DNA from 3 places in the Bradyrhizobium sp. F1.13.3 genome. Region 2 is predicted to be linked to each of the others. Evidence: predicted binding sites of a transcription regulator. Region 2 holds the regulator's gene; each other region holds the start of a gene.
What was found. The regulator LexA, encoded in region 2, represses DNA repair genes until DNA is damaged. The targets are predictions, from matches to a motif close to TGTTCNNNNTGTGTTCNG.
Positions count from the first base shown of each region.

Region 1: the regulator LexA is predicted to act here: its motif matches at 3,073-3,090, upstream of ABIB66_RS28555 (PA0069 family radical SAM protein).
Region 3: the regulator LexA is predicted to act here: its motif matches at 1,371-1,388, upstream of ABIB66_RS28070 (ATP-dependent Clp protease adaptor ClpS).

Region 1 covers NZ_JBEPRI010000012.1:84,643-94,544, forward strand. Annotated here, with positions in the region: gene ABIB66_RS28540 (glycosyltransferase family 39 protein) at 1-374, opposite strand, end outside; gene rnhB (ribonuclease HII) at 473-1,330, opposite strand; gene ABIB66_RS28550 (VOC family protein) at 1,408-1,863, opposite strand; gene ABIB66_RS28555 (PA0069 family radical SAM protein) at 1,888-3,051, opposite strand; gene ABIB66_RS28560 (phosphoketolase family protein) at 3,263-5,677, shown strand; gene ABIB66_RS28565 (acetate/propionate family kinase) at 5,686-6,873, shown strand; gene ABIB66_RS28570 (RMD1 family protein) at 7,108-7,947, opposite strand; gene ABIB66_RS28575 (glycosyltransferase family protein) at 8,286-8,861, shown strand; gene ABIB66_RS28580 (bifunctional helix-turn-helix transcriptional regulator/GNAT family N-acetyltransferase) at 8,924-9,850, shown strand.
Region 2 covers NZ_JBEPRI010000007.1:150,605-160,506, reverse strand. Annotated here, with positions in the region: gene ABIB66_RS20440 (GAF domain-containing protein) at 1-783, opposite strand, end outside; gene ABIB66_RS20435 (hypothetical protein) at 1,007-1,441, opposite strand; gene lexA (transcriptional repressor LexA) at 1,903-2,604, opposite strand; gene ABIB66_RS20425 (molybdopterin molybdotransferase MoeA) at 2,781-3,992, opposite strand; gene ABIB66_RS20420 (hypothetical protein) at 4,221-4,412, opposite strand; gene ABIB66_RS20415 (HAD family hydrolase) at 4,582-5,214, opposite strand; gene ABIB66_RS20410 (alpha-hydroxy acid oxidase) at 5,223-6,356, opposite strand; gene ABIB66_RS20405 (S41 family peptidase) at 6,661-7,998, shown strand; partial or broken gene ABIB66_RS20400 (SDR family oxidoreductase) at 8,091-8,827, opposite strand; gene ABIB66_RS20395 (DMT family transporter) at 9,172-9,902, opposite strand, start outside.
Region 3 covers NZ_JBEPRI010000011.1:294,517-304,418, forward strand. Annotated here, with positions in the region: gene ABIB66_RS28060 (enoyl-CoA hydratase) at 1-714, opposite strand, end outside; gene ABIB66_RS28065 (MarR family winged helix-turn-helix transcriptional regulator) at 726-1,211, opposite strand; gene ABIB66_RS28070 (ATP-dependent Clp protease adaptor ClpS) at 1,421-3,139, shown strand; gene ABIB66_RS28075 (tannase/feruloyl esterase family alpha/beta hydrolase) at 3,161-4,822, opposite strand; gene serA (phosphoglycerate dehydrogenase) at 4,898-6,142, opposite strand; gene ABIB66_RS28085 (rhodanese-like domain-containing protein) at 6,242-7,474, opposite strand; gene ABIB66_RS28090 (DUF1963 domain-containing protein) at 7,648-8,937, opposite strand; gene ABIB66_RS28095 (PepSY-associated TM helix domain-containing protein) at 9,075-9,902, opposite strand, start outside.

The sequences.
Region 1 (9,902 bases), on a different contig from region 2:
AAGGCCAGCAGCGTCATGGTCAGCAGCACGGCCAGCACTGCCTGCTGGGGGCCGACCACCGCGCGGGAGAGATGATAGAGCGTGATGAGGGTCGCGATCCCGCAGAGCTCGGCCAGGACATAGACGCCGAACACGTGGCCGCCGGCGGCGCGATAGGCGATGTCGGCGAGCCAGACCGGCAAGGGCGGGCCCAAATCAGTGCCGACCTGGTATTCGCGGCCGAAGGCCAGCAGGGTCGCGAGGCTGCCGGGCGGGCTGCGATAAAACACCAGCGCCACGAACAGCCACATCGCGGCCTGGAGCAGCACGACGATCCAGACGATCAGCCGCGGCCGCGCGCGAATGAGCTCGATGACCAGGGAGGTAAACCGCATGCAACGTCCGAAAGATGCAGCCAACCCGTCAAGCCGGCCCTATTCGCTCACGACTGTTTTGATAAAGGGCGTGACGCGTCGTGGCAACCGAGTCTCGGCTAGAGATTGGCCGACGCGTCGACTTCCAAGCCCGTATCCACCTGCAGCTCGATCTCGGTCACCGCAAACAGATCCTGCGCCGGCTCGACCGTCCAGGGCATGTGCTTGGCGCGTGCGGCGGCGACAGGGGCAAAGAAGCTGCGGTGGTGGACGGTGGGGCCGAGGCGGTTGAGCGCATCAAGGTGCTCGGGCACGGCGTAGCCCTTGTGCTGCTCGAAACCGTAGCCGGGACAGTCCTGAGCCAGTGCGCACATCAGGCGGTCCCGCGTCACCTTGGCGATGATCGAGGCCGCTGCGATCGACAGGACGATGCCGTCGCCGCCGATCACGGCCTCGCAATCGCATTCCGTATCCAGCCGGTCGCGGCCGTCGACGAAGACATGCCGGGGCTGCTCGGGCAGCGCCACCACGGCGCGCTTCAGTGCCCACAGCGAGGCGCGCAGGATGTTATCGCGGTCGATGCGGGCGCGCGAGGCGACTGCCACCGAGACCTGGGCGGTGGCGCAGATCTTGTCGAACAGCCTTTCGCGCTCCTCGGCCGTCAGGCGCTTGGAATCATCGATGCCGCGCGGGATGCGGTCGGGATCGAGAATCACCGCCGCCGCCACCACAGGTCCGGCCAACGGCCCGCGGCCGGCCTCATCGCAGCCTGCCACCGGCCAGACGCCACGCTTGATCAGCGCGCGCTCGCGGCGGAAGCTTGGAGCAACGATGATGGCGCTCTTTGTGCCCGCCAGCGCCTTGGCCATTTTCTTGGGCGCAGCCTTGTCGTTCTTAGGCGCGGCCTTCTTGTTCTCAGGCGCAGCCTTCTTGGGCGCGTCTTTGGCCAGCTTCTTGGCGGATTGATCCCGAATCATGGCCGGGATCGTGCGCAAGCGGAATGGCCTGCGCAACCGGGAACCTCGGACAATTCCCGTTATTCAAGTCAGCCGCCCTATTCCGCCAGATGCACCCGCCGGTCCTCGCCGACCTCGATGCCGGGCGCGACCACGACTTCCCATGGATGGCCGTCAGGATCGGCGAAATAGCCGGAATAGCCGCCGTAATCGGTCTCATGCGCGGCCTTCAGCAGCGCGGCTCCCTCGCCGACGGCGAAAGCCAGCACCGCGTCCACCTCCTCACGCGCGCGGCAGTTCCATGCGAGCGTCATGCCGCGGAACGTCGATGGCCTCGGGTGATCAGGCAATTTGGCGTCGACCGCGAGCTGATCCCACGGAAACAGCGCGAGCACCGGACCGCCAGTATCATAGAACGCAACGGCCTCACCGGTCACCTTCAGCCGGCGCGAGAAACCGAGCGCGTCGTAAAAGGCAATGCTGGCGCGGATGTCGTTCACGCCCAGCGTGATGACGGTGAGCCGCGGGATTGGAGCTGCCAGTTCCTGACTCATACGACGCCTCTTCCACTTCGTCCCTCAGAACAGGCTGAGCTGATCGCCGTTCCGCTTCGGCTTGGCAAAATGATCCGTCGTCAGCTTGGGGCGCCGCTTGTTCAGCCCGAGCCTGTCGCAGGCGATCTCGAAGCGGCGACCGATGGTCCAGGCCATCGGGCCGGTCCCCTTCATGCGCTCGCCCCATTTCGCGTCGTAGTCACGGCCGCCGCGCATGTCGCGGATCAGTGTGAAGACGTGGCGATAGCGGTCCGGATAGTTCGCCATCAGCCATTCGCGAAAGAGATCGCGCACCTCGAGCGGCAACCGCAGCAACACGTAGGAGGCTTCCTTGACGCCGGCATGGGCGGCAGCATCCAGGATGCGCTCGATCTCGGAATCGTTCAGCGCGGGGATCACGGGCGCGACCATGACGGTGGTCGGAATGCCGGCCTCGGAAAGCTGCTTCAGCGCCTCCAGCCGCTTCGGCGGCGTTGACGCCCGTGGCTCCATTGTGCGCGCCAATTTCGGATCGAGCGAGGTCACGGAGATCCCGACCTTGGCGAGGTTGCGCTTGGCCATGCGCGCGAGAATGTCGATGTCGCGGGTCACCAGCGCCGACTTGGTGACGATCCCGACGGGATGGCCGGCGCGCTCCAGCACCTCCAGAATGCCGCGCATGATTTTGCGCTCGCGCTCGATCGGCTGATAGGGATCAGTGTTGGTGCCGATCGCGATCATCCGCGGCTCGTAGCCGGGCGCCGCAAGCTCCTTCTCGAGCAGCGCCGGCGCCTCGGGCTTTACAAACAGCTTCGATTCGAAGTCGAGCCCCGGCGACAGGCCGAGATAGGCATGCGTCGGCCGCGCGAAGCAATAGACGCAGCCGTGCTCGCAGCCGCGGTAGGGATTGATCGAGCGGTCGAAGCCTATGTCGGGAGAATCGTTGCGGGTGATCACTTTGCGCGAAGTGTCGACCGCGACCGTGGTCTTGAACGGCGGCAGTTCTTCAAGGCTCTGCCAGCCATCGTCGAAGGCGACGCGCGCCTCGGCCTCGAAGCGGCCGCTGGCGTTGGACTGCGCGCCCCGGCCTCGCCTGCGCTGGCGGTCGATGGCGACCGCCAGCTCAGGGAAGTCAGAAGGCGCACCCGCCGGCTCGGAGGGCGCCGTGACCGGCGGGTGCTTGAGAGCATGAGAGGATGCTGGACTCATGAAGCCAAGATAGCACGCCGCAGGAACAAATCAAGAACACAAACAAAAAACGTGAAAACAACCCCATGCACAGTAGAGCTGCCCAAACTTCGCGCGCTTGCTTTTGACCTCACGCAACAGTGGCGTCACGGCGATCCCGTTTGATGCTGCCGAAGGATCGATCTCGCCGGAACTCGGTTGGTGACGATCCCGGGTGAAGGTCGGCAGCAATATGACAAATCAACAACAATCGGCCGCCGCGAGCGGCGACCTCGATCTCCTCGATCGCTATTGGCGCGCCGCGAACTATCTCTCCGTCGGGCAAATCTACCTGCTCGACAACCCGCTGCTGCGCGAGCCGTTACGGCCCGAGCACATCAAGCCGCGTTTGCTCGGCCATTGGGGCACGACGCCCGGTTTGAACTTCATTTATGCCCATCTCAACCGCGTCATCCGTGCGCTGGATCTGAGCATGATCTATGTCTGCGGTCCCGGCCACGGCGGCCCCGGCATGGTCGCCAACACTTATCTCGAAGGCAGCTACAGCGAGATCTATCCCGATATCGCGCGCGATACCGACGGACTGCGCAAGCTGTTCAGGCAGTTCTCCTTCCCCGGCGGCATCCCCAGTCACGCGGCGCCGGAAACGCCGGGCTCGATCCACGAAGGCGGCGAGCTCGGTTACGCGCTGGTGCATGCCTATGGTGCGGCATTCGACAATCCCGACCTGATCGTCGCCTGTGTCGTCGGCGACGGCGAGGCCGAGACCGGCCCGCTCGCGGCGTCCTGGCATTCCAACAAATTCCTCAATCCTGCGCATGACGGCGCGGTGCTGCCGATCCTGCATCTCAATGGGTACAAGATTGCCAATCCGACCGTGCTTGGGCGGATGCGCGACGACGAGATCCGCGATCTCTTCCGCGGGCTCGGGCACGAGCCGCTGTTCGTCCAGGGCGACGATCCCAGATTGATGCACCAGATCATGGCGGACGCGCTCGACGTCGCGCTCGCCAGTATCCGGTCGATCCAGCAGCACGCCCGCGACGGCCGCAAGAGCGTCGAACGCCCGCGTTGGCCGATGATCGTGCTGCGCAGCCCGAAGGGCTGGACCGGCCCCAAGGAAGTCGACGGCAAGAAGGTCGAAGGTTTTTGGCGTGCGCATCAGGTGCCCGTCGCGAACTGTCGCGAGAACCCGGCGCATCTGAATATTCTCGAAGAGTGGATGCGCAGCTACGAGCCGGAAAAGCTGTTCGACGCGAACGGCGCGCTCATTGCCGAGCTCCAGGCGCTCGCGCCCGAAGGCCATCGCCGCATGGGCGCCAATCCACACGCCAATGGCGGCCTTCTGAAGAAGGAGCTGAAGCTGCCGGACTTCCGCAGCTTCGCCGTCGAGGTCGCTCAGCCGGGCGGCGTCGCGGCGGAGGCAACCCGCGAGCTCGGAAAATTCCTGCGCGACGTCATCCGCCTCAACGCCGAGGCCCGCAATTTCCGCATCATGGGCCCGGACGAAACCGCGTCAAACCGGCTCGATGCGGTGTTCGAGGCCACCGAACGCGTCTGGATGGAGCCGACAAAACCTTACGACGTGCATCTCGCCCAGGACGGACGCGTGATGGAAGTCCTGAGCGAGCATCTCTGTCAGGGCTGGTTAGAGGGCTATCTGCTCACCGGACGGCACGGCTTCTTCTCCTGCTACGAGGCGTTCATCCACATCGTGGATTCCATGTTCAACCAGCACGCCAAATGGCTGAAGGTGACGCGGCATCTGCCGTGGCGGCGCCCGATCGCCTCGCTCAACTACCTGCTCACCTCGCATGTCTGGCGTCAGGACCACAACGGCTTCAGCCATCAGGATCCCGGTTTCGTCGATCTCGTCGCCAACAAGAAGGCCGACATCGTTCGCATCTACTTCCCGCCGGACGCCAACACGCTGCTGTGGATCGCCGATCATTGCCTGCGCACCTATGACCGCATCAACGTCATCGTCGCCGGCAAGCAGCCGGCGCCGCAATGGCTGTCGATGCAGGAGGCAGCCACGCATTGCGATGCCGGCATCGGCATCTGGAGCTGGGCCGGCACCGAAGATGCGAATGGCGAGCCCGATGTCGTGATGGCCTGCGCCGGCGACGTGCCGACACTGGAGACGCTCGCCGCCGTCGACCTGCTGCGCAAGGCGCTGCCCGAGCTGAAGATCCGCGTTGTCAACGTCGTGGACCTCATGACGCTGCAACCCAGGGAGCAGCACCCGCACGGCTTGTCCGACCGCGACTTCGACGGCCTGTTCACCCGCGACAAGCCGGTGATCTTCGCCTATCACGGCTATCCCTATCTGATCCACCGGCTGACCTATAACCGCACCAACCACGCCGGCATGCACGTGCGCGGCTTTGCCGAGGAAGGCACCACGACGACGCCGTTCGACATGGTCGTGCTCAACGAGCTCGACCGCTATCACCTCGCGATCGAGGCGATCGAGCGCGTGGCGGGGCTCGCGACCAAGGCGGCGCAGGTGAAGCAGCAATTCCGCGACAAGCTGATCGAGCATTCGCGCTATGTGCGCGAATACGGCGAGGACATGCCGGAAATCCAGGAATGGGTCTGGCAGAACAGCGCCGGCGGCAACACGCCGGCGGAGGCAGGCGATTGACGGCAGCCATGTTGAACACGGTTCTCGTTCTCAACTCGGGATCGTCGAGCATCAAATTCGGCCTGTTCGATATCTCGGCGGCCGAGCCCACCCTGCTCTGCAAGGGCCTGCTCGACGAGCACGAGACGAAGCCGCGGCTCGTCGTGAAGAGCCCCGCGGGCGAAGACCTGTTCGAGAAACGGCGGGAAGCATCGGATGCGGACAGCGATCATCTGTTCGCCGACGTGCTCGGCTTCATCGAGGATCGTTTCGGCGACCATCGCTTGGGCGCCGTCGGCCATCGCGTCGTCCATGGCGGTCCGGACTATTCCGCCCCAGTCGAGCTGACGGACGATGTCACCGCAAAACTTGAAGAGCTGACGCCGCTGGCGCCGCTGCACCAGCCGCGGTGTCTGGCGCCGGTCCGCACTATCAAGGCGATAAGGCCCGACCTGACGCAGATCGCCTGCTTCGACACCGCTTTCCACTACGGCATTGCGCCGCCCGCGAGCCGCTTCGCCATTCCGCGACGTTATGAAGAGCGCGGCGTCCGGCGCTACGGGTTTCATGGTCTCTCGTTCGAATATGTCGCGGGACGGCTCGCCCGAATCGCGCCGCAGCTCGTTGCGAAGCGCACCGTGATCGCGCATCTCGGCAACGGCGCGAGCCTGTGCGGCTTGCGCGACGGCCGCAGCATCGACACGACGATGGGACTGACGCCGCTCGATGGGCTGGTGATGGGCACGCGCTGCGGCAGGATCGACCCTGGCGTGCTGCTCTATCTGCAACAGCACGAGAAGATGTCGGTCGAAGACGTCCAGCACCTGCTCTATCACGAATCGGGCCTGCTCGGCGTCTCCCGCATCGCTTCGGACATGCGCACGCTGCTTGCGAGCAGCGAAGCTGCGGCACGGGAGGCGGTCGAGCTCTTCACCTTCCGCGCCGCGCAGGAGGTGGCGGCGATGGCGACGACGCTTGCCGGGCTGGACTGCCTGGTCTTCACCGGCGGCATCGGCGAGCATGCCGGGGAAATCCGCAGCGCGATCGGTGAGCGTCTCGACTGGCTCGGTGTGCGCATCGATCCCGCTGCGAATGATTCAGCGCGCGAGCGCATCAACCATGGCGATAGCGCAGTCGATGTTTTCGTCATTCCAACGAATGAGGAACTGATGATCGCACGACATTGTGCGGCGGTGCTGCGGGCCGTCAGCTCGTAATCAACGGCGTAGGATCGGCGTTGCTTCCCTTCTCCCCTTGCGGGAGAAGGTGGCGCGAAGCGCCGGATGAGGGGTTCTTTCGTCGCTCACGTATGCATGTGAGTATGCGGAGGAATACCCCCTCACGCCTGTGAGGTTGTGTCTCCTTGCGGTGCTGCCCTCTCCCGCAAGGGGCGAGGGCGCAGTCACGAGCATCTCGCTCGCGGGGTAAATTGATCCAGCGGCCCGCGTGTTCTAATGCGTCCCCGACCAAATCTGGAAACACCCGATCGCGACCTCGATCACGATCAGCACCACCACCGCGACCTCGAGGCGGAGCGAGCGCTGGGTGTCGATGATGTCGGTGAGCGCGTTGGCGGTCTCGGACACGGCGGTGAGCTTGCGCTCGAGCGTGTCGAGGCGCTCCTTCAGTTCGTACTCGTCTTCAAGGCGAGCATAGAGCCGGTCGAGTTCGGGTTTCTCCCAGAGCACGTCGGGTTTCTCGGCCACCGCAACACGGCCGGCCACGCGCTGCTGGACGAGAAGCGCATTGCCGATCAATTGCAGGATGCCCTTGCGCCGGGGCGGCGTGCGGCCCTGCTCGGCGAGCATGCGCGCAAACGGCTCGATCACGTCGAAGACCGCGGCGACGCGGCGCTCGTCACGCGCGAGCGAGGTGCTCTTGGCAAGCGCGTCCGCGATCAGCAGCAGCCGGTCGTCGGAGAATTTGGCGAGGCAGATCGGGCCTCCCGGCTGGATCGCCTCGGCGCTTTCGTCCTTGCAGAGTTGCGCATGCGCGATCTCCTCCTCGTAGGGGCTGAGCTCGCCGATCACGCGGGTCTTCAGGCTGTCGATCAGCACCTTCTCCTCCGATGGGAGGAGACCGATCAGCACCACGACGCCGTAGCGGAAAATGACCGCAAGGCCGGCATGAACGCGGAAGGCGGCCGGCGTCGAGGAGACGGTCGCCCCCATCTCGAGGCCGGAGGGATTGATGCGTTCGCCCAGCATCACGGCGCGGATCCGCAAGGCCGCCGCGCCGTCCGGCCTGGGCGATGTTGCCGGCGAGTTAACAGCAAGTTGATCGGCGTTCATTTCGAAGCCCTTGTCAGCAGCGTGATTGCACGTTCACGTTCTCGCGCTCGTCCGCTGGCGCATCCTCCCTTTGCAGGATTGCGAACGGCCCGCCCATCGCGCAATATCGCGGCTCCTCTGGATTAATACGGTCCAGGACAGCTGGCGCCGAAACATTCGGCAATATTGCCACCCCGCACGGGACATATTTGGATGCGATCGCTACAGCGGTTTACCATCGTAGACCGCGGCCCGTCCGAAAAGTTGCACTCGGCAGCGCCGCGTGTTTATGACAACATCATAACAGCTACGTATAACAGCTACGTTTCTCCCGAAGTGCGGAGACTGAAGCCTCAATCATGCTAAGCGTAATTATTCCGACCGAAGGCGTCGAGCAGACGGCGGTCGCAACTCTGGCCGCGTTGGTACCGGGCGCCGCCGCAGGCATCATCCGGGAAGTGCTCCTGGTCGACGGCACCCGCAATGGAGTCATCGAGCGCGTTGCCGACGTCGCGGGCTGCCGTTTCATCGGCTTCGAAGGATCCACGCAAGGAGCCGCGCTCGCCGCCGGCGCACTCCAGGCCCGTTCGTCCTGGCTGATGTTCCTCCCTGCGGGCGCCGTGCTGGAAACCGGCTGGATCGAGGAAACCACCCAGTTCATCCAGTCCGTCTCGACCAGCGGCCGGGATCGTGCGGCCGTGTTCCGCTATGCGCGCTCGCCCTACGCCGATGCCGGCTTCCGCGATATCCTGCGGGCCCTGATGCGGAAGCTCGTCGGTCCCTTCGGCGATCAGGGACTTTTGATCGCGCGTGATCACTACGATCGCATCGGCGGCTACCCGCCCCAGGCCCGCCGCTCCGAGGCGAGGTTGCTCCGGCGGCTCGGCCGCTCATCACGAATCATGCTGCGCAGCCGGATCGTCATGGTCGGCTGAGGCACTTGGATACTTGCCAAAGTCAAATAGTTATTTGACAATGGCAAGTATCGAGGTGCCCCATGTCGTTCAACCGTACCGACGACCACATCGCGGCGGTCCGCGCCTTCAACCGCTTTTACACCCGCAAGCTTGGCGTGCTCGACCAGCACCTCGGAAAGAGCCCGTTCTCGCTTAGCGAGGCCCGCGTGCTCTACGAGCTCGCGCAACGCGACGACCTTGCCGCAAAGGAGATCGGCAACGAGCTTGGCCTCGACCCCGGCTATCTCAGCCGGATCGTGCAAAGCTTCGACGAAAAAGGCCTGATCACCCGCAGGCCCCTGCCCGCGGATCGCAGGCAATACCAGCTCAGCCTCACCGCCAAGGGGCGCCAGACCTTTGCCAAGCTGAACCTGGGCTCGCAAAATGAGGTCGCCGCAATGCTGGCTCAGCTTTCGGCTAGCGATGCGACGCGGCTCACGCAGGCCATGGCGACCATCGAGGCTGTGCTGGAGCGTCGAAGCCAGCCCGCGGCTTTCATGCTGCGCAGCCATCGCGTCGGCGACATGGGCTGGGTCATCTCGCGGCAGGCCACCGCCTACGCGGCCGACTACAACTGGGATATCAGCTACGAGGCCCTGGTCGCCGAGATCTGCGCACAGTTCATCAAGGATTATGACGCCGCGCGCGAGCACTGCTGGATTGCGGAAGTGGATGGCGAGCCGGTCGGCTCGATCTTTCTAGTCAAGGCCACGGACGAGATTGCCAAGCTGCGCCTGTTGCAGGTGGAGAAGAAAGCGCGCGGGCTCGGTGTCGGCCGCGCGCTGGTCGAGCAATGCATTCAGGGCGCACGCGAGAGGGGCTACAGCAGGATGACGCTGTGGACGCAGAGCATCCTGGTCGCCGCGCGTGGCATCTATCAAAGTGCAGGATTCAAGCTCGTCGCTACCGAGCCGCATCACAGCTTCGGGCAGCATCTGATTGGGGAAACATGGGAGCGGGATCTCTGATGCTGCAACAGCGGGCGAGATGCGCATAAATGTGCCTCGCCCCTTGCGGGAC
Region 2 (9,902 bases):
GCCGATGCTGCCTTCGCCTCTGGCAATGGATTTTTCCGCATAGAGCGCGGCAAGGTCGGTCTGCGCGCTGCAATCGCCGGCGCGGAACACCAGTGCCGAGTGGGTCTCGTTCGGGATCCAGATCTCGAAGCGTCGCGCAATCGGCGTGGCCTGCGCGGAGAGGAATGTCAGGACCCAGGTCTGGTCCGTGCCGGTCCGATAGGGCACGCCGACGCCGCAATTGATCCCGACCTTGGCTGCGTCCTCCCAGCGCAGAAAACTCCTGGCGTCGTGCAGGTCCTTGATGATCAGCGGCAGCCCCGCCTTCCAGGTGCGGCCAGGCAGGCCAAAGCCGCGAGGAAATTTAGTGTGGCGGGAGTTGAATTCGAACATGTCGGCGGTGCCATAATAGCCATCGACGAGCCCCATCTCGTGGGAGGCATCTGGGTCGTTGTGCCAAAGCTCGATCGCCCCGACATGCGCTTCGTCGTCGCCGCAGAATAGCACCATGACGGCTTGCAGGAATTCACCCGCAAACACCGGCACCGCGACGCCGCAGGTGAGGCCGGCCGCGAGCGCCTGATCGGTCCGTTTGAAATAGGAGTTGGCGAATTTGGTGAGGATCACGGGGTGGCCCGCGGCCCAAGCCTTGCCCGGAAGTCCCTCGTCATACCCGAAGTGCAGCTCTTCGCTGACGGCCTTGAACGCGGACAGCCCTTCGTCGTAGAGGCCGCCACCAAACTCCAGCCGCATGCGCGTCCGATCGGGCACCCAGAGTTCAACGACGCGAAGGAAGGTTTTCATCGAGCGTGTCCGCCGTCTCAAGCCCTGACAGCATCGGTCATTTGGCTGCGAAGCGGACGTTCAAACTTCAGGCAGGGCGGCTCAAACTTCGTGCGGCGGAGAGGTGCAACTGCTTGGTCCATCCGATTGGATTTCGCGGACGCAAGCCACACCATCTCGCCGGCCGCGGCCGGCGATGGCAATTCAATCCTGACCCCCGACCTCGTAGCCGGAGGCGGCTGTGTCAGCCGATCGGCAGGTGCGTGACGGTCGGCTGCCGGTCGGCGATAATCTGCACCTTGTGCTCGCGCTCGGCGACCGACTGAGTTACCGGCAGCTGCAGCACGGTCGCGCGCTGGCCTTCGACGAGCTGCGTCACCAGCACATATTTACCGTCGGGGAATTCGATCGCGTCATGATGGCGGTCGGGAATGTGCGGATCCATCTTGCCGAACTTACCCACGCGGGAATTGATCGTGCGTGTCCAGATCCAGCGATTGTCGTAGCGGACGTCGTCGGCGAAGGCGAGCTCCGTTCCTGGCAGCAGGCAGACGGCAACAGACGGATCGGCTGCGGAGGCGAAGCCGCGCGTCGAGGTGCCGCGGAAGCTTGTCGTGACGATCGTCTCGCCGACTTCGGCGGGGCGCGACGCGACGGCATGCAGGCTGTAGTCACACATCGGGTGCTCCTCATGCTGGGATAGCTACCCGCGTCTCTTATCGAGGCGCAGGCCTCTATCAGAGTGGAAGCACGAACGCTCTGCTTGGTTATGGGCAAATCTGCGGCTGGCTTCTGCAAGCCGCGATCACATTATCTTTCCCGAATTCAATAGGAACAAAGCCCGTTGCGATGCATTCGGGAGGCGCATGCGCGAATATTGCCGGCTTGGCTGCAGCGGTCGAACTTGATCGCTGGCCGGTGTTTCCTCGAACACTTGAGCCGCGAAGCGGTGCTGTTTGAAGCCGTGCTGTTTCGTTGGCGTCGTGAGGAGCCAGCCCCGGAGGAGGGGCCGGATAGTCTGTGCAGAACCAGAACGACTATCCAGCCGGAGCGGACGATGATCCGCTCCAATCTCTGACCGGCGATGCCGGTGGAAGCGCGCGAGGCGCCAAGCACTTCCGGTATGAAGCACTTCCGGTATCAGTACTTCCGGTAAAGCCCGATCAGCTTGCCCTGAATCTTCACCCGGTTGGGCGGCAGGATGCGGACCTCATAGGCCGCGTTGGCGGGCTCGAGCGCGATCGATGCACCGCGACGGCGGAAGCGCTTCAGCGTCGCTTCCTCGTCGTCGATCAGCGCCACCACGATGTCGCCGGTATCGGCGCTCTCGTTGCGCTGGATCAGTGCCATGTCGCCGTCAAGAATGCCGGCCTCGACCATGGAATCGCCGCGCACTTCGAGCGCGTAATGCTCGCCCGAGCCGAGCATGTCAGGCGGTACGCTGATGGTATGGCTGCGGGTCTGCAACGCCTCGATCGGCGTGCCGGCCGCGATGCGGCCCATCACCGGCACCGCAACGGGACGCTCGCCCTCGTCAGCCGGCAGGCTGGAGCTCGCACGCACCTTGCCGAGATTGCCCTCGATGACGCTCGGCGTGAAGCCGCGCCGGCTGCCTGCGGCTGCCTGGAGCTCCGGCAGCTTAATGACTTCAATCGCACGGGCGCGGTTGGGCAGGCGTCGGATGAAGCCACGCTCCTCGAGCGCCGTGATCAGGCGATGGATGCCCGACTTCGAGCGCAGGTCGAGCGCATCCTTCATCTCGTCGAAGGAAGGCGGCACGCCACTTTCCTTCAGACGTTCACTGATGAACCGCAGAAGCTCGTATTGTTTGCGCGTTAACATCTCGACCAAAGTCCCCCGGTTGATGTCGTCCGATTCCGAGACGCTGAATTCGGCTATATGCCGCTACATGCTCGAAACAAATCATGAACGGACACTATATGTTCGATACATGTTCCGCAACTGCTTAATTTACCGTGAACAGAGCAAAGTTCGCGGAACGCGCGTTGCCGAGGCGCTCAGACGGGGAGCCGCAATACTTCGCAAGCCGTGCCGGCTTCGGCCTTCGGCGCAAACGGAGCGCGCACGAGAAGTACCTGTGCTGCAGCGAGATTCGCAAGCAGCGAAGAATCCTGATGGTTGACGGGAAGAACGACGCGTGTGCCGTCGTCACGCTCCTCCAGATGCGCGCGCAGATAGTCCTCGCGCTGGTCGTTGGCGCCGACGTCGCGGCCGAGCACGGCGCTTTCACGGCGATGGTGAATCACAGAACGGCCAGACAGGGCGCGAATCAGAGGCACCAGGAACAGGAAAGCGCACACGTAGGACGACACGGGATTGCCCGGCAGGCCGATCACACCCATTGTGCCGAGCCGACCGTGCATCATCGGCTTGCCTGGCCGCATCGCGATTTTCCAGAACGCCATCGCGATGCCTTCGTCCCTCAGTGCCTGCTGGACCAGATCGTGGTCGCCGACCGATGCGCCGCCGGTCGTGATCAGGATGTCGGCGCCGCTCTCGCGGGCGCGGCGGATGCCGGCGGTGGTGGCCTCCAGCGTGTCGGCGGCAATACCGAGGTCGATGGTCTCGGCGCCCTCCCTGCGGGCGAGTGCGTGCAGGGCGTAGCCGTTGGAATAGACGATCTGGCCGTGACCGGGCGTGGTGCCCGGCATCACCAGCTCGTCGCCGGTGGCGAGAATCGCGACCTTCGGACGCCTGAAAACGGCAAGGTGCGGATGGTTCATCCCGGCGGCGAGCGCGAGGTCGCGCTCGGTGAGACGGCTTCCCTTGCGCAGGAGCACGTCGCCCTCGCGGAAATCGACGCCGGCGGGACGGATGTGCCGTCCGGCGATCGCGGCTTCCTTGATCGTGATACGCTTGCCGGCGGCGACCGTGTCCTCCTGGATCACGACGGCGTCCGCGCCACCGGGAACGACGCCGCCGGTGAAGATCCGCACGGCCTCGCCGGCGCCGACCGTCCCCGCGAACGGTCGGCCTGCCGCGACTTCGCCGATGACGGTGAGCTCCGAATCGATCGTCGCGGCATCGGCCGCGCGCACCGCGTAGCCGTCCATCGCGGACATCGCCTGCGGCGGCTGCGTACGTCGCGCCGCGACGTCACGCGCGAGCACGCGATGGTAGGCCTCGTCGAGGGAAATCATGTCTTCCGGCAGCGGCTCTGCACCCGCCAGCACTGCGGCAAGCGCGTCAGAAACCGGCATCAAGGCCACGGCGAAAACTCCTGCTCGGCACGTTCGGGCGAATGTTCCGCAAGTCTTCTAGCCGAGCGCGGGCGCGGAGGCAAAAACGGCTGAACGGGCGCAGTCATTCCCGCCGCTTCATGTTGTTCCGGAAGCCGGGATCAAGCGCGTCGCGCCATGATCCGAAGGAGGTTACAGATCGGCAGGATAGTGGTCATGGTAAGACGAGAACGACGTGCGCCCCCCGGCCTGTATCGATCAGCTCCCTGCCTGCCCGGGAGTTACGTCGGGCGCCTTGGGTCCTTGATCCTTGTCGGGTAGCGGATCGGCTTGGGATTTCAGGTCGGCGGCCTTGCTCACAAGCTTGGCGGAAAGGTCCGAATCTGAAGTTGTCCTGGCGAATTCAAGAAGAAGAGAGGCTTGCTTGGTGAGGTAGGTTTTGCCCAGCACGATGATGCATCCGTCCGTAGAAGTCCCAACGGACTCTAAGAGTCCGGAAGGCGGTATTCCGTTCCCGGAACTCTGTACAAAAATGCACAAAGTGATCGGGTTCCTCAATTCCTTCAAAATTGGTCCCGTCGGGCCGTGCCGCCGTGGGTTTCGCGACAAGGGCTCCTCGTCAAATGCCCAATGCCTTCAATGCGTTCCCGACGTCACGCGGCGAAGTCACATGCACGGCCGTCAAGCCGCGCGCCCGCGCTCCCTCGATGTTTTCGGCAAGATCGTCGAAGAACACGATGCGCCCGGCGGGTACGCCGATCGCTGCAACGACGTGGTCGAAGGCCTCCGCATCCGGTTTGCGCAAGCCGATGCTGGACGACAAATAGAGCTCGCGGAAATGGCCGAGGAGGTCGGCATATTCCCTTGAGAAATGGTCCACGTGCGGCCGGTTGGTATTGGAGAAAGCGTAGAGCGGCATCTGCTTCGCTGCCCGCGGCAGCAGCTCGGCGATGTCAGGCATTTCGCCGGCGAAAATCGCGTTCCAGCCTTCCAGGAACTGCGCGTCCGAAATGCCGATTCCGAGCGAGGCTCGCAATGAGGCGAAATAGTCCTCATCGCTGATCTTCCCCATCTCGTGCAACCGATAGGCTTCGCTGTCCCGCACATAGCGCGCGACGAGGGATTCGGGCTTGCAGCCGGCATGTCCCGACCAGCAGGCGATGGCCTTGGAGAAATCGATATCGAGCACCACGCGGCCGAGATCGAACAGAAGCGCATCCGCGCTGCCGGGAGAGAGCGATGTCACCTGCACCCTTTCATTCAGTATCGATATGGCTCGTGGTCGAACAGCGGAAACGCGCTGAACACGCTGGGCGCGTTGGTTGCGGTCGCCTGATGAAGGCAGGATTTGTTGACCTCGGCGAACGAGGTTGCACCCAAGAGGCCGAGGCAGCGCAGCACTTCGTCCTCGAGCAGCTCCAGCATGCGCGCCACGCCGGCTTCGCCGGCCGCCGCCAGCGCCCAGCATTGCAGCCGGCCGATGCCGACGAGGTCGGCGCCCGCCGCGATCGCCTTGACGATGTCGGTGCCGCGACAGACACCGCCATCGACCATGATCTTGGCGCGGCCGTTCACGGCGTCGACAATCTCGGGCAGAACATGCATGGCGCCGCGACCGTGATCGAGCTGACGGCCGCCATGGTTGGAGACGTAAATCCATTCGACGCCGTGATCGATCGCGATCAGCGCGTCCTCCGGCGTCGCGATGCCTTTGAGGATCAGCGGGATCTTGAACTTGTCCTTGATCATCTTCACCGTCCGCCACTCCAGACCCTTCTGGTAATCGCCGCCGGTGGCGCGCAGGCGGCTCTCGCGAACGTAGCGCTTGGCGATGTCACGTTCGCGACGGCTGTAATGAGCGGTGTCGACGGTCAGGCAGAAGGCGGCATAGGCATTCTTCTCGGCCCGGCTGACGACGTCGGCGACGAACGCGTCGTCGCCGCGCACATAGAGCTGGTAGAGGCGCAGGGCGTCGGGCGCAGCTTCGGCGGTCTTTTCGAGGCCGGGCTCGGACACCGAACTGAGCATGTGCGCTGCACCGAAAGTGCCGCAGGCGCGCGCTACGCTCGCCGCACCATCCGGGTCGAAGATCTCGAGCGCGCCGACGGGGGCGAGCACCACCGGCAGGCGCATCTTGCGGCCGAACTGCTCGACCGAACCTGTGACCTTGCGGACATCGCGCAGCACGCGCGGGCGGAAGGCGATCTCGTCCAGCGCCATGCGGTTGCGACGCATCGTGGTCTCGGTCTCGGCTGCGCCGACGATATAATCCCAGGCATTCTGGTTGAGGTTGGAACGCGCTTTCCGGATGAATTCATGCAGATTCTGGAACGGCTCGGTGCTGGCGCCGAGCTCGACGTTCCTTTCCGCTTGGATGCGGGGTGCTTCGTTCATTGTTATCCTCCCGAGAATTTGAAGCCTTACCTCATCGCCTAACCCGTCCGCGTCGCCAAAACCATCCTAAAATGGCATGGCTGCAAGGCGTGGGCCGGCCGGCCGTCCCGCTGCGCTCATACCGGGTCCTGCAACGTTGCCGAAAGTTTAGGTCCGGACGAAGGGATTTTTACGGGGTACCCGCCGGCGTGGCATCCCGGCCTTGAAGAAACCGGAATGGTATTGTGAGAAGCAGGCTGGATCGCCATTTGGATGGCGGCTCCCCAGCCCCACCGAACCGCGAAGCAAAAAGGCCAGCCTATCCATGCGGAAAACCCTGCTGTTTCCACTGGGCGCGCTCACTGGAGCGTGTCTGACCCTTTTGGTAGCCAGTCCGCATGGCGGCGTATGGGCGGCACGGGCGGCAGCGAGGGCGGATGACGCCTATTCCAAACTCAATTTGTTCGGCGAAGTGTTCGAGCGGGTGAAGGCGAGCTATGTCGAGAAGCCCGACAATGCCAAGCTGATCGAAGGCGCGATCACCGGCATGGTGACCTCGCTCGATCCGCACTCGCGCTACATGAACGACAAGGCCTGGACCGAGATGCAGGAGACCACCTCCGGCGAGTTCGGCGGGCTCGGTATCGAGGTCACGATGGAGGAGGGGCTGGTCAAGGTCGTCTCGCCGATCGACGACACGCCGGCGTCCAAGGCCGGCATCATGTCGGGCGACCTCATCAGCAAGATCGATGGCGATGCCGTGCAGGGCATGACGCTCGAGCAGGCCGTCAACAAGATGAAGGGGCCGGTCGAGACCCAGACCAAGCTCACGATCGTGCGCAAGGGGGCCGACGCCCCGCTCGACGTCGCGATCAAGCGCGAGATCATCCATGTGCGCCCAGTGCGCTTCCACGTCGAGAATGGCGATATCGGCTATATCCGCGTCACCTCGTTCAACGAGCAGACCACCGATGGCCTGAAGAAGGCGATCGCATCGATCTCCAAGGACGTTCCGCCGGAGAAGCTGGTGGGCTACGTGATGGACCTGCGCAACAATCCGGGCGGATTGCTCGACCAGGCCGTGTCGGTGTCGAGCGCGTTCCTGCAGCGTGGCGAGGTCGTCTCGACCCGCGGCCGCAATCCGGAAGAGACCCAGCGCTTCACCGCGCATGGTGGCGACCTCACCAAGGGCAAGCCGCTGGTGGTTCTGGTCAATGGCGGCTCGGCCTCGGCCTCGGAGATCGTGGCCGGCGCGCTGCATGACCACAAGCGCGCCACGCTGATCGGTACGCGCTCGTTCGGCAAGGGCTCGGTGCAGACCATCATTCCGCTCGGCACCGGCAACGGCGCGCTGGCGCTGACCACGGCGCGCTACTACACACCCTCGGGCCGCTCGATCCAGGCCCAGGGCATCGCGCCCGACATCGAGATCCTCCAGGACGTGCCGCCCGAGCTGAAGGGCCGGATGGACACCATGGCGGAGTCCCAGATGCGCGGCCATCTCCAGGCGGCCGATGGCACCGAGCAGACCGGATCGCAGTCCTATGTCCCGCCGGAAGCGAAAGACGACAAGGCCCTGCATACGGCCTACGACTTCCTGCACGGCCAAACCGCAAATGCCGTCGCCGCCAAGCCGGCGCTGAAGGCTGCGGTGCCGAACTAGCCTAGGCCCTCGCGACGGTAAGGTATTGATCGCCCGGGAATGGATAGCCGTTCCCGGGCGAACTTGTTTCGGGACGCTGTGTCAGCTCGGGTTCATAGCCGCGAAGGTGGCCTCGTAGCGGCCGTCGCGCTCGACCAGTGCCGGGCGCGATCGCGCGCGACCAGCACCTCGCCGCCGGGATGGACCCGCGACTCCAGCAATTGCATGACCTCAGCGATATAGGCGGGAAGCGGCATCGCGCGCGTATCGCTCGCCTGTTGCGAGCCGGTGAGTTCGGTCCGCACATAGGGCGGTGCGAGCTCCAGCACTTCGACGGGGATCTTGCGAAGCTGATGCCGCAGCGACTGAAGCCAGGAGTGCAGGAACGTCTTGCTGGCACAGTAGGCCGGGAAGTCAGCGCGGGCACGAAGGCGAGGTTCGAGCTGGTCGCCATGATCGTCGCGTTCGGTTGCCCTTTCAGGAGCGGCAGGATCGCCGCGGTGACGCGCAGCACGCCCAGAATGTTGGTCGCGACGATGGCTTCCGCGTCCGCGGCGTCCCAGCCGTCTGCCGTCATGTCCTCCGGCCGCGAGATGCCAGCGTTGGCGATCAGCACGTTGAGCCTGGGAAAGCTTGCTCGGATTTCGGCCGAGAAGCGCGGCAGGCTTGAGGGATCGGCGAGGTCAAGCGTCAGGCCGATCAGGCCCGGGCGTTCAGCGGTGATCTGATCGAGCAAGGACTGCCGTCGCCCGGTAACGATGACGCGATTGCCGCGGTCGTGGAAAGCCTCGGCCAATGCGCGGCCGATGCCGCTGGTGGCGCCGGTAATGAGGATCGTGTTGCCGGTCATCTTCATGGTTGCTGCCTTTCTGTGGAGGTGAAGGCCACGGCAATCCAGGAAAACCCTGCCGGCGAGCAATCCCGGCGCGACAGCAACATCCAGGCGCGGATAAGCCGTGCCGGAAATGACGTCTTGAACGGGAAAGCGTCCGCAAGCTGGGAGAGTGATGGCATGACCGTGGCGTCTCGTGAATCGAGATCTCCCAGCTGGGATCCTCTCGACAAAGGACGCGTTGGATGACGGTAACGCCTACGGCAGCGCCAGAGGAGCTGCGAGGGCGGGATAGCTTGGCGGGTCACCACGGTCAAGTCCTCACGGGCCGACAGCTCAAGAGCTATGGCCGTTCAAATCAATCAAGCGCTCGGTCTCAACTGTGTGATGGCGACGCCGGAGATCGCGAGCAGCCCGCCGAAAATCAACTTTGAAGTCATGTGTTCGCCAAGGAACATCACGCTGGACGTCAAGGCGAACACTGGAAGCAGCAAACCGAAGGGCGCGACGCGGCCCATGGAGCAACGCCCGATCAGCCAGAACCATAGGCCAAACCCGACAATTCCCCCGATAAAAATCGTGTAGGCGAGCGCCAGCCAACCACGTCCATCCGCAGTAACGAGGCTCGCGAGTTGTCCATGTTCAAGGAGCAGCGACATCACCATGACTTGCGGCACCGTGAGCAGCGAGGACCACCCCATCAACATCAGGGGATCAAAAGGCCCGTAGCGTTTCGTCAAGACGTTGGATATCGCGAATGCAAAGGCTGCCCCGACCACGAGCAGCAGTGGAAGCGTTTTTGCGGACACGCCGGGCTCCGCCGCCAACATGACCACACCGACGAATGCAAGCACTACTCCAGCGGAAGTGGTGAGAGATGGCCTCTCCGCGAGCAGCGGCCAAGCTAACAGGACCGTGAAGGGCGTGGCGAGTTGATAGGCGACGGCCGACATGCTGCCCGAGCCGAGCCCGAGGCCGACATAGAAGAGACCGAAGTTCAGCCCACCGAGGAAAAGCGAAATTGCTGCGATCGGGCCGAGCTGCCGACGCGTGGGCCGTTTGACGAAGGGAGTGAGCAGCAGCGCGATGGCCA
Region 3 (9,902 bases), on a different contig from region 2:
GCGCGCCTCGGCGGTGCGCAGGCGCAGTCCGAACTGCTCGCCTTCGGCATTCATCTGCGCGACCAGCGCCTCGCCATTGCGCATCAGCTTCTTGGTGGCGGTGAGCGCGCCGGCCGGCTGACGGGCAAGACGCTGCGCCAGCGCGAGCGCTTCGGTATCGAGTTTGTCGAGCGGCACCACGCGGTTGGCGAGCCCCCATTCCAGCGCGGACTTGGCCGGCACGGTCTCGCCGAGCGCGAACATCTCGTAGGCCCGTGCGTAACCGATGCGCGCGGGCATCAGCAGGCTGGAGGCGGCTTCCGGCACCAGCGCTAGGCTGACGAAGGGCGTCGACAATTGCGCGTTGTCGGCAAGCACGACGAGATCGCAATGCAGCAGCATCGTGGTGCCGACGCCGACGGCGCGGCCCTGCACCGCGGCGACCAAAGGCCGGGTGCACCGCGCCAGCGACTGGATGAAGCGCACGACGTTGCGGCTTCCTTCCGACTTGCCCGCTGCGACCGCGGCGAATTCGCCGACGTCGTTGCCGGCAGTGAACATGTCGCCTTCGCCACGGATCAGGATCACGCGGGCCGATGTATCGGACTCGGCGGATTCGATGGCATCGGCGAGCTTGCCGTACATCGCATCCGTCAGCGCGTTCTTCTTGTCGGGGCGCGCCAGCGTGAGTGTGAGAATTCCGCCGCTGTTCTCGATCCGGACGTGCTCGGTCATGGGTCTCTCCTCTATTCCTCTGGATCTCGCGAAAGCTCTGTTGGAAGTTCTCTTGAAAGCTCTCTTGGAAATTTGTCCTGAATGCTGGTCAGCCAGCGCGCGACGATATCGATCTCCGCACTGGTGAATCCGTCCGTCAACGCGGCGTTAACCTGTGCCGCGTTGGCCTTTGCCTGTGCGAGCGCTGCACGGCCCTTCGGCGTCAGCCAGACGCGCCAGGCGCGCCCGTCCTCCCGATCGGCCCGCCGCTCGATCAGCTTTGCAGCTGCCGTGCGGTCGACGAGGCCGGAGATGCCGGCCGGCCCCAGATCGAGCGCCGTGCCCGCCTCACCCATGAGCACGCCGTCCTGCTTGCCGAGAATGAACAGAAGCCCTGCCTGCGCCGGCGTGACCTCGCTCGAAGGCTGCGCCGCCATCCAGCGCTGCAAGCGCCGCTGTGCAACGCTCAGCAGGTAGATCAGCCGATGATGCCCCGCGCCGGCCTCCTTATTTCGCATGCGAAATAGATAATCGAAGCGGCTCGGAATGTCAAAGGACGGCAGGTGGATCGATGTACCGCGGCAGTCGTCGAGCAACAGGCCGCACCGGCGCACCAGGACCTCACCCACCAATCGCAATTAGGTGCCGCCGCAACGCTTGACGGTTGCCTCGTTTTGTGTTCCCTATTCGTTCTATTCAATCATAGATTGTCCCGGAGACTTTCGTGATGAACAGTATGCGTGGCCCGAACCAGCCGACCCAGCTCGTAATTCATAATGACGATGATACGCCGGACCAATTCGTGATGGATCTGCTTCGGCAGGTTTTCGGCAAATCAGACCGTGAAGCGACCGCGCTGATCACCCAGATCGAGCAGAAGGAAAGGGCGGTTTGCGGACCTTACCCCCAATCCGTCGCCGAAGCCCTTTTCAAATCTGCGCAACAATCCATCGGCCTGGCCGGCCATCAACTGCAGGTCACGCTTGAGGCGGTCACGACTCCTTGCGAACTCTGCGGCAAGCCGGAGGGACAGATGGACGTGCGTATCGGCAGCCGCACGGTCTGGCTGTGCAGCGACTGCATGCGTGCGGCGGATGAGCCCTCGAACGAACAAGAGGAAGATTTCGACTTTGCTTGCGACGTTCTCGACTGGCACCTTGCCACCACGGCGCGCAGCAAGCTCGTGACCACGATCCGCCAATTTCCCGGCCACATGCGGGTCGATCTCCAGGCCGCGGTCGACCGGCTCTTCGGCAAGGCCATCCGGCTGGTGGGATTGAACGAGGAGCAGCGCTACGAAACGCTGTCGATTCCACGACTGCTCAAGGAGGGCCGCTATGCGATCGCGATTGCCCCACTGCAATATTCCGACGTCGACGTAGGCGAGAAGAGCCCGGTCAAGTGTCTGGATAACGGATTGTGGCTGTGTGAGCAGGATAATCTCCGCTATGCGGTTTTGCTCTGCGCACACCGCGAATACAGTCGCGAGCCCGGAATTCGAATCGAGATTCTCGTGCCCGCAGGTTCCGCAGGCGCGGCTCTGGTCCAGCAATGCTTCAGTGAATTGGAAGAAGCCGTACAGGCTGCGCGGACCTATCGCGGCAAGATCCTGTCGCTCGATGCCGACTCCGACTATCGCGGTCGCTCGCGCGGCATCACGGTGCATCGCTTGCCGCAGGTCGCCCGCGACGAGGTGATCCTGCCGGAGCAGACTCTGCGGCTGCTCGATCGCAACGTTCTGACCTTCGTCAACACCCGAGACCAACTGCGCCGGCTGGGTCAATCGACACGCAAAGGCATCTTGCTGTACGGGCCGCCGGGCACCGGCAAGACCCACACGATCCGCTATCTCGCAACGCATTTGCCCGGGCATACGACGCTGATCATCACGGCCGAACAAATCGGTCTACTCGGCGCCTATATGAGCTTGGCACGGCTGCTCCAGCCGTCGATGGTGGTGATCGAGGATGTCGATCTCATCGCCCGTGACCGCGATGACATGGGGCCGTGTGAGGAATCCATGCTGAACAAGCTGCTCAACGAGATGGACGGCCTGAAGGAAGACGCCGACATCCTGTTCGTCCTGACCACCAACCGGCCGGAGGACCTCGAGGGAGCTCTCGCGGGTCGCCCCGGCCGCATCGATCAAGCTATCGAAGTGCCGCTGCCCGACGAGACTGGCCGCGGCAAGCTGGTCCGGCTCTACGGCAAAGGACTGCCAATCGAGGACGCGGTCATCGCCGAAGCGGCCCGTCGCAGCGAAGGCACGAGTTGCGCCTTCATCAGGGAGCTGATGCGGCGGCTGGCGCAAGGAAGCATCGCGCGGGACGGCGGCAACACCGTGATCTCCGCCGATATCGACGAGGCGCTTGACGACATGCTGTTCTCTGGCGGCCGGCTCAATGCGCAGCTGCTCGGCGGCGCCCAGGCGATGGCGGCGGGGTGACGCTCCGAAGTGGCGCGCCTGCTAGGGCGCGCAGGTGAAGCTCGCCGCCTCTGTCACCGGGCCGCTCTTGTAGTGCGGCCACGCCGGCCAGCGGCACAGCGGCAGCGCGCGAAGCGTCGCAAAGGACGGCGCTTCCACCTTCTGCTCGGTGACTTCCAAATCGCCGGGCGCCTTGCCCTTTTCGACCCAATCGACCAGCACGCTCAGCATGTCGACATTGGCCGGCGCGCCGGAGCCGACGTGGTCGACCCCGGGCGCGGTGTAGAGCCGCGCGAACTCGGCCGTCTCGGCCTTGCCGAGCTTGCGTTCGACGCTCTCGAAATAGCGGATGCCGGCATAGGGGCTCTGCGCGTAGTCGGCCATGTGTTCGAGCATGATCAGTCGGCCGCCGCGGGCGCGGAAGCGGCTGAGATCGGGGTCGGTGGAATCCATCAGGCTGGAGACCTCGAGCAGCCGCGCCTTGTGCTGTTCGGGCTTATACGTCGTCACGTCGAGCTTGGGATCGCGCGCGAACACGTATTGGATGCCGCCGGCGCCGTAGATCCAGGCGATGCCGTTATTGGGCGCAGGCGGTTGCGCGGGAGGCGCCGTGCCGAGCCACCACGCGACCCAGCCGCCGGTCGGGCCAACCGCCGGCGTGTCCTCGCCCGACACGCCCCAGCCCGGATAATCGTCGAGACCGTTGGCGAGCGGGAACGGGAATTTGTAGGTCGCATGCAACGTGTCGATCGCCTTGATCTGTGCGTCGGTGAGGCACTGATCGCCCGACTTGCCGCTGGCGCAACGCAGCGTCTCCGCCTTGAAGGCCGCCTTGCAGGACACGGGATCTTGCACCAGCGCGTCATCGGAGCCATCGGCCTTGTCGCAAGCGGCCCGCACGGCATCGCCCACGAGCTTCACCTGCGCCGGATTGATCCAGCCCTCACCCATGGTCGCGAGCCCCGAGCGCGTGCCGGCATGCTGCAGGCCAACCCAGTTGATGACGGGCACGCGGGCAAAGATGCCGTCGAAATCATCGGGATAGCGCTGTGACATGGTGAGGCCTTCGCGGCCGCCTTCGGAAGAACCCATGAAGTACATCTTCTCAGGTCTCTTGCCGTAAGCGCGCTGCATCAGCGCGACTGCGGTATCGCGGACCCTCTTGTAGGCGCGATGGGCAAAATTCTCGAAGGCTTCGTCGTTGAGTGCGAACAGCTGCGGCGGCTCGCCCGGCTTGGACTCATGACCGGAATCGGTGCCGTAGGTGACGAAGCCGCGCGCGAGCGGCGACGGCTTGTCGAAGGGATAGGCCGGCGGCAGCGCCAGGCCCGTGATCAGCACGCCATTGAATCCGCCGCCGCCATATTGCAGCGAGCGGCCGTTCCATTCGACGGGCAAATTGACCTGAAACTTGATCGGGGGCGCCTTGGGATCGGTGGGATCGATATGGCCGAGCAGCTTGCAGAAGCCGGGATTGGCGGGCGTGACGCGCCCCGACGGCGTCGGGCCGCGTTCGGCCACGGCCAGTTGCGACGGCGCCAGCAACGTCGCCGAATCGATCTTCACGGCGTCAGCGCCGCCGACGAGGCCCTTGCAGACGGTGTCCGCATCCTCAGTCAGCGTCACCGCTGAAGCGGAATTCGCGCCCAGCGCGCCCGCTGCGCCCACCAGCAATGCGCACAGCTTCACATGGATTTGCGCCATCGTTTCCCCCTGAGTTTCTGTTCGTTCCGCCAGCAGGCCGCATTCAAGGCGACCTGCGGCCGCCCGTCAATGACGCTAGTGCTCGAACACCAGCCGCGCGCCGACGGTGCCCTCGAGGCTGCGGATCTGCGCAAGCAGCGCGCCTGAATCCTGGCCGCCGAGGTCGGCATCGAGCACGACGTAACCGAGATCGCCGGAGGTCTCCAGATATTGCGCGGCGATATTGATGTCGCGCTGCAGGAAGACCTCGTTGAGCCGGCGCAGCATGCCGGGCACGTTGCGATGGACGTGGCTGAAGCGCGCGCCGGAGGGACGCAGATGCAACTGCACCTCCGGGAAATTCACTGCCCCCGTGGTCGAGCCGGTGATGAAAAAATCGACCAGCTTGCGCGCCACCTCGCCGCCGATGCGCTCCTGCGCCTCCTCGGTCGAGCCGCCGATATGCGGCGTGAGGATGACGTTGCCGAGGCCCTGCACCGGGCTCTTGAAGCGGTCGGAATTCGAGGACGGCTCGACCGGAAACACGTCGATGGCGGCACCCGCGAGATGGCCGTCGCGCAGAGCCCGCGCCAGCGCGTCGAGATCGACGACGGTGCCGCGGCTGTTGTTGATCAGGAGGGAGCCGGGCTTCATCGCCCGCAGCTCTTTCTCGCCGATCATCCCGGCGGTCTCCGGCGTCTCCGGCACGTGCAGGCTGACGACGTCGCTCTGCGCCAGCAGCTCTTCCAATTTCTCGACCGGCTCGGTGTTACCGTGGCGGAGCTTGTCGGTGCGGTCGAAATAGATCACGCGCATGCCGATCGCCTCCGCCAGCGTCGAGAGCTGCGAGCCGATATTGCCGTAGCCGATGATGCCGAGGGTGCGGCCGCGCACCTCGCGACTGCCGGTCGCCGACTTGTCCCAGCCGCCCTCATGGGCTGACACCGAGCGCGGAAAGATGCGCCGCAGCAGCATCACGATCTCGCCGATCACGAGCTCGGCGACGCTACGCGTGTTGGAGAACGGCGCATTAAACACGGGAATACCGCGCTTGCGCGCCGCCAGCAGATCGACCTGATTGGTGCCGACGCTGAAGCAGCCGACGGCGAGAAGCTGGTCGGCCGCTTCCAGCACCTCATCGGTAATCTGGGTCCGCGAGCGGATGCCGAGCAATGACACGCCCTTGAGCGCCCGCCGCAGATCCTCGCCGTCCAGCGCCTTGGTCAGGCGCTCGACATTGGTGAAACCCGCAGTTCTGAACAGGTCCACGGCGCTGTCGTTGACGCCTTCGAGCAGCAGCGCCTTCGCGTTCCGCTCAGGGCTTTGGCCTGGGGCTGGCATGAAATCTCCGTGGGTCACAGCTTCGCCGCAGCTCATAGACCGCGGGGGATGCGCAGCACAATAGGGTTCGGATACGGGGAGAAGATGGCGGGGCGGTCGTCAGATCACGTAAAACCCGTGCGTTCCGTCCAGACGCAATTGTTCGACCAGACCATATTCCCAGTCGAGATAGGCCTGCATCGCGCGCTCGTCGACGCCGGTGCCTTCATAGGGGCGGCGGTAGCGGTGGGCGGGGTCGGGCCTGGGCAGGACGTGCGGCGGACCGACTTCGAGCGCGCCGTCATAGCCGCCTTCGCGCACATAGACCTCCCAACCCATCTGCGCGAGCCAGGACGCCGTCATGTCGGCGCGGACGCACTTGTCGTCGGTCAGCACGATGCGCGCGCCGCGCACCGGTGCGGCCATGTCGGTTTCCTGCACGAGCTGGCCGCCGGGATAGTGGCGGAAGCCCGGGAGGTGGCCGGCCGCATATTCCTCGGCGTCACGCACATCGAAGCGATAGAGCGTGCGATCGGTCTGCGCGACAAGCGCAGCCATCTCGCTCGCGCCGATGTGGCGCACACCGGCGCGATAGGCGACGTCGCGGGCATTGGCCGGGCCGCCCTCGAACGACCCGATCGCACCACGCCGGTCGGCACCATGGTCGAGCGTATGCCGCGCCAGCGTCCAGCCGATGGTGCCGTTGCGCAGCGCCCGGACCTTGTTCGGCACGCCGGCATTGATCAGCGATTGGGTGCCGATGATCGAGCGGGTGCGGCCGGCGCAATTGACGATGATGGTGGTGTCGGCATCGGGTGCCGCCTGCCCTGCCCGCAGCACCAGCTCCGCGCCGGGCACGCTGACCGAGCCCGGGATGTTCATGGTGGCGTATTCGTCGAAGCGGCGGACGTCGAGGATGGCGATGTTAGCCTTGTCCGCGATGAGTTTTGCCACCTCGTCGGCACTGAACGAGGGCGTGTGCCGGCGCGACTCGACCAGCTCGCCAAAGGCTTTTGAGTAGGAGTTGACGTCCTCGAAGATTTGATAGCCCGCGTCGCGCCAGGCCTTCAGCCCGCCGTCGAGCGCGCGGATGTTCGTGTAGCCCAGACCCGCGATGCGCTCGGCGCCGGCAGTGACCAGTTCTTCGCCATCATCATAGAGCACGATCGGCACATCTTTGCGCGGCAGCCTGACCTCGGCTTCGATCGCAATCCGATCGGCGGCCAAATTGGCGGCGAACAGCGGATGACCGGTCGCGAAGCCAGCCTCGTGCCTGAGATCGAGCAGCGCGATCTCCTCGCGCAACAGCAACGCGCGGCGGATATCGGCGGGGGTGACGGTGGTGAGCTTCATGGCATGAACTCTGGGAAGTGGCCATGAGCTTTTGAACCATTGTTGCGGCATTGGCTAGCCATGCCGCGCACAATCAAATTCAATAGCCCTTGTCAGACACATCATGGTCGAGGAGGAAGATCCTGCGCGCGAACGCCTCTCGACGGTCGCGAGTTCACCGCGTCGGCGTCACCTCAATCACATTCGTATGTAGCGACCACTTTCGCGAAGTCGAGCTGATCGAGAGCATCGCGGTCGATCCAGAAATGAAGCGTGCATCCGATGTTGGCGTGCCAGTCAAGAAACGCGCGATCACCTTGCATCTGGAGCAATAATATATCTTCCAAGTGCTGCTCCGTCGCATTCTGCGGGCCACTGCCATATCCCAGCATCTGATGCAGGGCGGTGTTAAAACGGCGGTATTGGCCGTCTCTTGCGGTCGGGGTCTTCCAATGATTTCGACGCGCGAAATTCGTAAGATAGCTGAGAGGCACGTCGTCGAGAGCTTTAACATCCTGCTCCGCCATGCATCGGATCGTATGATTGATGGCATTGCCGAGATCCGACGCGATTGTGGACGAATACGTATAGACGTATTGTCGGACATTCTCGTAGGTGTGCACGACGTCGGTCCACCAGGCCCGAAAGGTCGCTCTTGTGTCCGCATCCACGTTATCCATTGGAGTCAGCGCCCGACAGCGCTCGAGCCATCCGATTGCGCCAGCGCGAAGGCGCTTCAATTCCGCGGCTCCCTCGTCGTTGAGCGGCTTGTAGGAGTATCCGGGTGTCAGGTCGCGAACGACGTGCGACAGCACAGACCGAACCACATGATTGATCAGGAGCCAGTTGAATGGCCAATGATCGTCCTTCTCGTATTCGGACGCCATTCTGAATTGCACCAAATCAGGTCCTCGCGGCTCCCCGGGACCCAATGCCTTGCATAATTCTGCGATCAAGAGTTCGCCTCCGACGGCGTCCTCATGGAAATAGAAGTCCCGGAATACGTGGAAAGAAAGTGGATATTTGAATTCGACCTTGGAATGAAAATCGATCGCCGGATCGAGCCATTTGACCTGGGCGTCACCATTGGTCCCCGCCAGCGGCATTAGATCGGCCGGTGGCGCGCGGTCGGGATATGCGTCACCCGCAGCAGTACCGTAGAGAATACGGCAAGGCGGACGTCCTTCGCCCACGAACACGGAGCTGCAGAAGAAATAGAGCGTGCCTCGCTTCGGCAGCGGCGACCAACCGGAGCCCGGGACTTCGGCCAGGTCGATCTGAGCGACGAAGGTGAGCGCGACGGTCTCCAAGGTTTGGTTCGCTCTGACCTCCGCCGTCGGCCACTCGAACTGCGGAGGCAGCCTGGGAAGCCCGCCGAAGAAACTCCGCGCTGGGTGCGCGAGCGGCACTGGCAGGTCACTGCGTCTCACCAGTACGGCAGGCAGCGCAGTCTCTTCGATCTCGTCGCGTTCGGACAACGCCATCAGATAACCACCACTTCAGGATGCACCTCACCAATCGAACCATTTTGCGAAGGCTCCGACAAGTGCTTCTTGTCCGCAGCGCCAACGCGATTCGTTGTCACTGCTATTCGGCGATCGCCGAACGGCAGTCGACGCGATCACTCGCCCGGCACGAGCCGGCCGAGCGGTGGCTGCGCGGGGCGTCGCAGCTTGCGGCGCGAGAGATAGAGCAGGACGCCGGTGACCGCGAACAGCGGCATGAGCGCCGCGGCCACCATGAACGCGAGCTTGCCGGGCCAACCCAGAATCGCGCCGCGGTGGATGTCGAGCACGTTCGCGATGATCTTCTCGCCGAACGTCTTGTCGGCGTAGCGTTCCGCGGAGACCAGCTGACCGGTGACGGCGTCGATGCGGAATTCGTCGCGCGTGGTATCGAGCGTGGAGTCTTTCCCCCGTGAGCGGATCCGGATCGCCGTCCCCGCACCGGCGGGCAGCGTCAGCAACGCCTTGGAGAAGCGGCTCCCCTCCTCGCGCTGGAAGGCGGCCCACGCGCGATCAAAGCCGATCGGCTGTGCCGTCTCGCTGGCGCCGGCGGCCGAACGCGACGCCTTTGCAGGCATCCTGAGCTGCATCTTAGCGGCGGCGACTTGCGGCCGCGACAGCAGCCAGACGACTCCGTCCTTGTACCAGTCGAACGAGTACCAGAGCCCGGTGAGCGTCATCACCAGATAGACCGGCAGGACCCAGGTGCCGATCACCGCATGCAGCGAGCGATGCAACCCGCGCCCGCTGAGCCCGAGATTTGGCTTCAGCCACATCTTCACGCTGCCTGCACGCCGCGGCCAGCGCAGCACGAGACCCGAAACCAGCATCACGATGAGGCCGAGCGCCGCGATGCCCGTGATCTGGCGCCCCCAGCCCTTGGCGTCACCGGGAATCAACAGCCAGCGATGCAGCTTGCGCACGGTCGCAAAGAATCCCTCGCC